One region of the Rhodococcus sp. RS1C4 genome, then DNA from elsewhere that is predicted to be linked to it. Evidence: riboswitches for the same ligand, from Rfam matches in the RefSeq annotation. Region 1 holds a riboswitch; the other holds the start of a gene.

Evidence for each region. Region 1 has a riboswitch for S-adenosylmethionine ahead of CH289_RS00080 (bifunctional o-acetylhomoserine/o-acetylserine sulfhydrylase). Riboswitches for the same ligand answer to the same signal wherever they lie in the genome.
Region 2: another riboswitch for S-adenosylmethionine. It lies ahead of CH289_RS18155 (mandelate racemase/muconate lactonizing protein); the one in region 1 lies ahead of CH289_RS00080 (bifunctional o-acetylhomoserine/o-acetylserine sulfhydrylase).

The regions. Positions count from the first base shown of each region.
Region 1 is NZ_NOXZ01000002.1:9,970-14,938, forward strand. Features, by position in the region: gene CH289_RS00065 (response regulator transcription factor) at 1-56, opposite strand, end outside; gene CH289_RS00070 (iron-siderophore ABC transporter substrate-binding protein) at 246-1,289, shown strand; gene CH289_RS00075 (MFS transporter) at 1,357-2,505, opposite strand; SAM riboswitch class IV at 2,894-3,021, shown strand; gene CH289_RS00080 (bifunctional o-acetylhomoserine/o-acetylserine sulfhydrylase) at 3,199-4,536, shown strand; gene metX (homoserine O-acetyltransferase MetX) at 4,533-4,969, shown strand, end outside.
Region 2 is NZ_NOXZ01000035.1:34,825-39,793, reverse strand. Features, by position in the region: gene CH289_RS18175 (hypothetical protein) at 135-986, opposite strand; gene CH289_RS18170 (MerR family transcriptional regulator) at 983-1,816, opposite strand; gene CH289_RS18165 (hypothetical protein) at 1,960-2,340, opposite strand; gene CH289_RS18160 (DUF3558 family protein) at 2,349-2,846, opposite strand; gene CH289_RS18155 (mandelate racemase/muconate lactonizing protein) at 2,951-3,382, opposite strand; SAM riboswitch class IV at 3,412-3,531, opposite strand; gene gdhA (NADP-specific glutamate dehydrogenase) at 3,994-4,969, opposite strand, start outside.

The DNA of each region.
Region 1 (4,969 bases):
GCCAACGCGTCGGAGATCGTGGGTTCGTCGTCGACGACCAGCACTGTGCGGTTCATGATGTCGACCCTAGAGCCCGAACATGGAGGAGTCCGTCGGGAAATGTGGAGGTTCGGTGAAGATCCGTCGGGCCGCGCGGGCGTCGCGGGACACGGCCTGATTCCGTCACATAAGGGTCGGCTACCCTTACGGATCCGAGCGAGGCCCGACAGAACTCGAGCCACGTCACCCCCTCGAAAGGCACCTTCATGGTCGAATCCACGCGACTGCTTCGGTGGGCCGCCGCCGCGGCAGCTGCCGCGCTCCTGCTGTCCGCATGCTCGAGTTCGTCCGACGACACGGCGAGCACTCCCACCAGCGGTTCCGAGTCGAGCGGGGCGTTTCCGGTGACCGTCGACCACGCCTTCGGCGAGACGACGGTGGAATCGGAACCGCAACGCGTCGTCTCCGTCGGTTACACCGAGCAGGACACCCTCCTCGCACTCGGCGTGATCCCCGTCGGCGTCACCGAATGGTACGGCGAGCAGCCGTACGCCACCTGGCCGTGGGCACAGGACGCGCTCGGCGACGCACAACCGGAGGTGCTCGACATCGCCGACGGCTTTCAGTACGAACGGATCGTCGGGCTCGAGCCCGATCTGATCATCGCGACCAACGCGGGTCTGGATCAGGAATCCTACGACCGGCTCAGCGAGATCGCGCCGACCATTGCACACTCCGGCGAGTACTCCGAGTACTTCGAACCGTGGGATGTTCAAGCTCGCAGCATCGGCGCCGCCGTCGGCAAGAAGGACGACGTCGAGAATCTCATCGCGGGCGTCGACGAGAAGTTCGCAGCCGCGAGGGCCGAGCACCCGGAGTTCGAGGGAACCAAGGCGATCTTCCTGCAGAACGCAATCTACGACGGCGACGCCATCGCCTACCAGAACGGCTTGAGCACGGACTTTCTGACCGATCTCGGGTTCGTCGTGCCGTCGGACATCGATGAATTCGCACCCGCGGACGGCAGCGGCCAGGCATACATTCCGCTCGAGAACCTGTCGGTCCTCGATTCGGCCGACGTGCTGCTCTGGGGCACCGAGAAGCCCGAAGATCGCACCGCACTCGAGCAGGAGCGGGTGTATCGGAACCTCGAGCGGGTGAAAGAGAACAAGCTCGTGTTCACCGATGGCGTCACAGCAGGCGCGATCTACTTCACCAGCGTCCTGAGCTTGCCGTACGTGATCGACAAGTTGGTCCCGGCGTTCGCCGGCACGCTCGCCGGGGGCGGCGCAGCCACCACCACGAGTTGACCGACCTCGGCCTGGATCTCTCGGACGCACACCGAGCGGTGCGCATCGAAAGATCCAGGCGAGTCGATCAAGCAGCGCGGGCGTCGGTCCGTCGCTGCATCCACATCGCGATGGACAGGACGACGAGGCCTGCGACGGCCAGGATGGCACCTGCAGCCGCGGGTGCCGTGTACCCGAAGCCGGCGGCGATGACGGCACCACCGAGCGCGGCACCGATTGCATTGGCGAGGTTGAACGCCGCGTGATTGAGCGACGCCGCCAGTGTCTGAGCGTCCTCGGCGACGTCCATCAACCGGGTCTGCAGTCCGGGGATCACCGACGAGCCCGACGCGCCGATCAGGAACACCAGGATCAGCGCGCTGATCGGGTTGTGTGCGGCCAGAACGAACGCAGCCAGGAACACAGCCATCGATGCCAGCCCGAAGAACGTTCCCTTCAGCTTGAAGCGGTCCGCGAGCCATCCGCCGAAGTAGTTGCCGGCAACCATGCCGAGGCCGTAGATCATCAGCGCGACCGGCACCAGAGTGCGTGCCAGTCCCGCGACATCGGTCAGCGTCGACGAGATGTAGGTGTACACGGCGAACATGCCACCGAAGCCGACCATGCCGACGAACAGCGTCATCCACACCTGGCTGCGGCGAAGTGCACCGAGCTCCGTGATCGGATTGGTGGTCGGCATGCCGTCGAGACGAGGCATCCACATGATCAAGGCGGTGACGGTGAGTGCACCGATCACCCCGACGACGGCGAACGCACTGCGCCAGCCGAGAAGTTGCCCGAGCCAGGTAGCTGCGGGGACACCGACGACGTTGGCTATCGAGAGCCCCATCATGACCATCGCAACAGCTTTGGCGCGCTTGCCCGGCTCGGCGAGATGCGCCGCGACGAGCGCCGCGATACCGAAGTACGCACCGTGAGGCAAGCCCGCGACGAACCTGGACGCGACCAATTCGTTGAAACTGGGAGCGAACACGGTACCGAGGTTGCCAAGAGTGAACGCCACCATCAGAGCGATCAACAGTGCTCGACGCGGTACACGCGCGGCCAGCGTCGCGATCGCGGGCGCACCGACGACGACGCCGAGGGCGTACGCCGAGATCATGTGACCGGCCGAGGGCTCGGAGATACCCATGCTCGACGCCACGTCGGGAAGCAGACCCATCGACGCGAACTCGGTGGTCCCGATACCGAACCCACCGATCGACAGGGCGAACATCGCGAACCGTCTCCGCGTGGAGTGCGGACGGTTACTGGTACTCAGGCCGCTCGACACCTTCGAACGCACGGCGCCGACATTCCTGGCGAGGGCGGAATCGGTGACAGACACGGCACAACGACCTTTCGGGGTTTCGGGATCGATCAAGAAGAAAAAGGACGGACTGGATCGGCAACGTCCCAGGCGTCAATTGTCATCCCCGGCACAAGCGATTTTCGAATCCTCCGGCGGTGATAGTGCTCACGCCGCCGTCCAACGGTCGATCCGCAGGCCCCACTACTACCTTTATAGTGCTCATTCCGCAGGCTCCACTCCCGGCCGTCGGCAGGCGTGTTGTGGCCGGACTGCTTGTTTCCCGAAGTCGATCGCACCGCTAGGATTCACGCCAGGTCATGAGTGCCAGCATCGAGCCCCGGCTTGCTGGCCGGCAACCCTCCAACCGCGGTGGGGTGCCCCGGGTGAGAAGACCTGGTTAGTCGGCTGCGCACACGCGTTGCCGTCGAGCAAGCGCGGGCCCGCCACGGTGATGTCACATGATGTCGGTGGGCCCACTGACCGGGAGTTGTCCGACACGTCGGCGGCCCCAGGAAGAGGTTGATCATGTGTTGTTGTACCGATACGCCCCGCCCCGGCTTTCCGGACGAGAGCCGATTCGAAACCTGATCATCCTTCGAAGACGGAGTTATCACTCACATGACCGACAACACCCCTGACGTCGTGGACGCAACCGGCGCCCCCATCGAAGACCCCACTGCTTCGTGGGCTTTCGAGACCAAGCAGATTCACACGGGTCAGACTCCGGACGGCGCGACCAACGCGCGCGCTCTGCCCATCTACCAGACCACGTCGTACACGTTCGACAACACCGATCACGCCGCCGCACTGTTCGGGCTGGCAGAACCGGGCAACATCTACACCCGCATCATCAACCCCACCCAGGACGTGGTCGAGCAGCGCATCGCTGCTCTCGAGGGCGGCGTCGCCGCGCTGCTCCTGGCGTCCGGGCAGGCCGCCGAGACGTTCGCGATCCTCAACCTCGCGGAAGCGGGCGATCACATCGTCTCCAGCCCTCGTCTGTACGGCGGAACGTACAACCTGTTTCACTACACGCTTCCGAAGTTCGGTGTGCAGGTCACGTTCGTCGAGGATCCGGACGATCTCGAGCAGTGGCGCGCAGCCATCACCCCGAACACCAAAGCGTTCTACGGCGAGACCATCTCCAACCCGAAGAACGACATTCTCGACATCCCCGGTATCTCCGCCGTGGCGCACGAGAACGGGATTCCGCTCATCGTCGACAACACCGTCGCGACTCCGTATCTCATCCAGCCGCTGAAGCACGGCGCGGACATCGTCGTGCATTCGGCGACGAAGTACCTCGGTGGGCACGGCACCGCCATCGCGGGCGTCATCGTCGACGGTGGCACCTTCGATTGGACGCAGGGGCGCCACACCAACTTCACGACGGCCGATCCCAGCTATCACGGCGTCGTGTTCGCGGACCTCGGTGCTCCGGCGTTCGCGCTCAAGGCCCGCGTCCAGTTGCTGCGTGATGTCGGCGCGGCCGTGTCTCCGTTCAACGCGTTCCTCATCAGCCAGGGGCTCGAGACGTTGAGTCTGCGCATCGAACGTCACGTCGAGAACGCACAGAAGGTGGCGGCGTTCCTCGAGGCGCGGGACGAGGTGGAGTCCATCAACTACGCGGGTCTGAAGTCCTCGCCGTGGTACGGCCGCGGCCAGGAACTTGCACCGAAGGGCCAGGGCGCCATCATCGCGTTCGAGCTGAAGGGCGGCGTCGACGCCGGCAAGAAGTTCGTCAACGCGCTGAGCCTTCACAGCCATGTGGCTAACATCGGTGATGTGCGTTCACTCGTCATTCACCCCGCCTCGACCACACATTCGCAGTTGACGCCGGAGGAGCAGCTGGCCTCGGGCGTCACTCCGGGCCTGGTCAGGCTCGCTGTGGGTATCGAAGGGATCGACGATATTCTCGCCGATCTCGAAACCGGATTCGCAGCGGCGGCGTCTTGACCATCGGCTCTGTGCACGACGTCCGTCCGGCTGCGGGATTCCCGCCGCCGGACGGACGGCTCGGCAGTATCGACATCGGCCGGCTCGACCTCGAGAGCGGTGCCTCGCTACCCCAGGTGACCGTTGCGGTGCAGCGCTGGGGAGAGCTCGCACCCGGACGTGACAACGTGGTTCTCGTCGAGCACGCCCTCACCGGCGATTCGCACGTCAGCGGACCCGCCGACGCGGATCACGCGTTGCCCGGCTGGTGGAACGGGATGGTCGGACCCGGCGCACCGATAGACACCGACGAGTGGTGCGTCGTCGCATCGAACGTCCTCGGTGGCTGCGGTGGAACGACGGGTCCCAGCTCGCTCGCCGAGGACGGTAAGCCGTACGGCAGCCGATTCCCCGGCATCTCCATTCGCGACCAGGTTGCGGCCGAGGTCGCGCT
Region 2 (4,969 bases), on a different contig from region 1:
GCGGAGCCGCGCTTTCGCTGCATGGTCTCAACCGGTCGGCGCATTACCCGGCCAAGTCGCCGAGGCAAGGCTGGCGAGTTCGAAACCTTCATCGCAAACGAATGCGGAGAGGACCGCTCCGGGGTGTCGCGTTGTCAGCGACGTGCAAACGGTGCTGCACCTCGGTGTAGTTCGGTCACCAGTGCAGCGGGGTCGTCGACATACATGCTGATACGTCTGATGGACGAGGCCTTGCGATGCTTTGGGAGCAAGGCTGGTAACCGAACTGAAATCGATTGGGCAAGCACAATATCGACGTTCGTACCGTCGACGTTGGGAAGATGCAATCGGCTCTCTGTGGCAATGGGGGTGGTTTCGCAGAACCGCCGCGACAGGGCTGCGGACGCGATGGAGCAACGCTCGATCGCGGCGATAGTCGAACCGGATTGCCGCACAACGAAATGAGTGTCGGTCAAATAGTGCGGACGGACTCGGTGGATTGCCAGATAGCCGAACACCGCGAACAAGGACCACACTGACAGCACCGCGAGTGCGATACGCAGCCACATCCATGGAAGAACGACATGAAGCACACAGATCTCTACGACGGTGACCACGCCGAAGGCAGCCGGTAGCGTCATGGTCCCGCGGTTCGACCGGAACACCAGCGCACCCGGCTCGACGTCAGCTACGCGGCCCCTGATCCACAACCACAGAGACGTGTAGGCGCGAACCTCCGCCAGAATCATCGGCCAGAATGACGAGTTCTCGGCCGTAGCGACCACCGCCGCTCTTGCATCCTCCCCGTCGCGACGGCGGGCCCGGTAGGTCGTCATCAGACCGAGCATCACGATAATGGCCAAGGGAAGTTCGACGGTGGCGAACAACAGCACGGCCTGCCCTGGCCCGAGGACTCCGGTCGCCAGGAGGATCGCATCGACAGCCAAGACAGTTGCTGCAAGCGCTTGCATGGATCGGTGGAAACTCTTCGAGGCTAATACCTTCATGAGGCGCCCTTTACAGAGCTTGACTTGCTCACGAGCGCACGTTGGACTCGGGAGACCACCTCGCGTTGAGCCGGGTCGGGGATGATCGCGTCGAGTGGGATCGGCATGCCTGTTTCACCCGACTGTGTGGTGTCGAATTCTCTGCTTGAGAATGGATCTGCCTCCTCGAACCAGGCCATCAACGTACGCGACAAACGTTCGATCATCGGTTCCGCCGAATCCAGTGACTTCCCCTCCAGACTCGACCATTCGGACAGAAGTTCGGCGTACCGGGAACGCTGCTCGTCGTCGGCGATCGACGCCGCGTAGAACGACAGAAATTCCTGCGGTGCCTTACCCGAGATGGCGAGTACCTCGAGCAAGTCACGCTCTCGCTCGAGCGCTGTGCGGACCGCAGGCGTCGGGGCGGATTCGAGAGCGCCGGCCAACAGTCCGGCGACCTTCGGAGGGAGCGCGGAGAGCGGCCGACCGCTCTCGACGTCGTCGACCATCGAGGAAAGCTTGATCAGCCGCTGTGTCAGTTTGGCGCGTTCGGCCTCGAGTGCTGCGACGAGGTCGCGTAGATCAGCGATTGTGTCGTCAGCACCCTCGATGTCAGAGGCGTCGCGCGCGAGAACCGCGGCAACCGATCCGAGCGGGACGCCGTTGGTCGCGAGCCAGCGAATGCGCATGAGCCGAACGACATCGTTCATCGTGTACTCGCGGTAGCCGTTCCCGCGCCGTTGAGGCTCGGCGAGGAGACCGAGGCGGTGGTAGTGACGCACCGTTCTCGGTGTGGTGTCGGCCGCGGTAGCGAGTTGCCCTATCTGCATGCCTTCAGTCTCAACCATGACCTAGCGTCAAGGTCAATGCCTGAATTCTGCCGCCCTACCCTGAGCCCACACACCACAACGCCCACCGGAGCTCACGTAGTTTCAACCGAGCCGACGCGTTGACCGGTTGAGACCAAGCTGCGTTTCCGTGCCGTCTGACGCTACCTAGGCCCGTCGACTTGAATGCCTCCGGCGTTTGCCTCGTCCACGTCATTTGTCGAAGTGAAGAACTTGTTGAAGACAATCTTCATTTCCTCGACGACGTCGATATGACTCTGCAACACGTCGACCATGTTGTTCTCGCCGCCATCGGCTTTGTCGGCGAAAACCTTCTGCAAGTGAAGTCCCATATTGAAGTCACCCCAGCCGGTAACGTTCCGAAGATCCCTCGCAGTTTTCTGATGCACCTTCAACTTTGCGATGTACTTGTCGCACGCTTCGTAGCAGGCGTGGGCAGCTTCCTCGTTCAGATACAACTGATTGTTGTCTGCAGCAACAGCCAGGGCCTTCCAATAGGTGACCGGTTCTCCAGGATTACTCATCGAGCCCCCTACTTCGGTGCGGCCGGAACCGCAGACTCCAGATCGTTGACGTGCCTCTTCACTACTGCGCAGGCATCCACGCCGTCGTCCATCTCATACAGCGCAGTGAACACCACAACGCCTGGCGGGACATCGATAGCGATCTTGCAGTCTCTGAGCGCATTACCGAACTCGGTAACGTACATGTAGGCATCGCGACCACCGATTGTTAGATCACGGCCGTCACGATTAGAGGGGTCGGCACGGGCTTCGTCGAGCGTGTGCTCAATCGATGACATCACGCTCAGTCCGTAGGGCGAATTCGCGCCCCCTGGAGCGCTGAACACGCACCGCGCCCAGTCCGGAACCTCGATACCGCGACCCCATCCTTCCTGACGGGTGGAGTTGTCCAACCCAGTTGCGTCCACCGCTTCTGGGGTGATGCTGCACGGATCCCAGCGCTCAGCGGCGACGGGACTGCCTTCGACACCCCCGCTGCATCCGGCAAGCAGTGCCGCTACAGCCATTGATGCCGCTATTCGTGTACGCACCCGACCCCCTCGATCACGTCGATCAACAGGTTAGACGCAATGACCATCGAAACGGTTCCGCTTCACCGCAGCGCGGTGACCTACAGGTCGGCCGGTCGTGCGAGGGATCTGACGGTCGACTCGGATGCTCGATATCCGGCCTCGTACATCCATGGCCAGTCGGCGAAGTCTTCCGGGTCGACGACGAGGGACTCGATCCCGCCGTTGCCGAGCCGTTTCGCCGGGTGGGACGGGAAGTCCTCGATCAGGTACTCACGCTGAAGACTCTGCCGGAAGATCAGCCACGTCTCCGGGGTGAAGCCAACGGCTTCCGCTCTTTTGGCGAGATCGATCCACGCGACGATGTTGGTGTAGCCGCCGTCGAGGATGTGTTGCCTTGTCGCGATCATCGCGAAGGTCCCGTACCAGATCGGCGGGTAGTCGAGCAGGGTCCGGCACCACCGTCGTCTGCGTTCCGGCGGGATCGGGTTCCACTTCGCCTGTGCCTCAGCAAGTCCGAATGGATCAGACATGACTCACCTCGTCCCGGAGGTTCGGTACCTCCATCGACTTGCTCGCCGACGGCCGTCGGTCGAGCCGGTTCTTCCCCTGGGGCACCCCTGTCGATGGAGACGGGGTTGCCGGACAGTCGGCCAGGTACCGCTGACTGTCACTCTTGAACCTGCGTCCGAGGATACTCGGCGTCGATGCGGATCAGAAGTCTATTTTTGCGATCCACTGCACTTGGATCGCCAGTCGCACACTGCGAACGGCGTGGTAGCGCTCAAGGTCCGAACGCGCACCCGGCGATCGTCGAAAACCCGATCGCGAAGGCTATTACTTCTGTGCTTTCCAGAATCCCGAGCCAACGCCGCGCTCGCTCGGTCGGCACTTGTGCGGCCAGGCTGTCCGTTGTCGGGAGAACTCGGTGCCGAACGAGGTCGTCGCGACGGGTCGAGAGCAGCCAGGTCGGTGTGCGACCGTCGCGCGCTGCCTTCGACCGCGCACCGCCGGTCAGGGAAACAATGCACTCGAACGATGTCAAGTGTCGCACCTTCGCATTCATCGCCGCCCGGACTACGGACGGCGGGTGCTGGCGATGTCTCGTCGACGTCGGGCACCGGATCACCGGCCAGTTCGAGTCTCAGACAACTCCCAGGGCGACCATTGCGTCGGCGACCTTAATGAATCCGGCGATGTTGGCGCCGTGCACGTAGTCGCCGGGCTTGCCGTATTCCGCTGCTGTTTCGATGGTCCGCGCGTGAATTCCATTCATGATCGCCGCGAGACGTTCGTCGGTGTAGTGGAAGCTCCACGAGTCGCGAGATGCGTTCTGCTGCATCTCGAGTGCTGATGTCGCGACTCCGCCTGCATTGGCGGCCTTTCCTGGAGCGAAGGCAACTCCGGCGTCACGGAACAACTGCACTGCGTCCGGAGTGGTAGGCATGTTCGCACCCTCGGCCACGACGCGCACCTGGTTGTTGATCAACACTTTTGCCGCGTCTGCATCGAGCTCGTTCTGTGTTGCCGACGGGATTGCGACATCGCACGCCACGTCCCAAATCGACCCGTCCGCCGTGAATGTCGCAGCCTTCACGGTGTCGCAATAGGCGCTGATGCGTTCGCGTCGAACTTCCTTGAGATCCTTGAGTAGTTCGAGATCGATTCCATTCGGATCGACGACGTATCCCGACGAATCCGAGCATGCAACGACCTTGCCGCCCAGCTGATGTACTTTCTCGATCGCGTAGATCGCGACGTTGCCCGAGCCGGAGACCACCACGGTTTTGCCGTCGAGCGAGGTCCCGAGGGTTTCCAGCATGTCGGCAACGAAGTAGGCGGCACCGTATCCCGTCGCCTCACGCCGCACCTGAGACCCTCCCCAGGACGTTCCCTTGCCGGTGAGCACTCCCGACTCGTACGAGTTGGTGAGTCGTTTGTATTGGCCGAACAGGTAGCCGATTTCGCGTCCGCCGACGCCGATGTCTCCGGCGGGCACGTCGGTGTATTCGCCGATGTGACGATGCAGCTCGGTCATGAACGACTGACAGAAGCGCATGACCTCGGCGTCGGATCGGCCTTTCGGATCGAAATCCGCGCCGCCTTTCCCGCCGCCGATG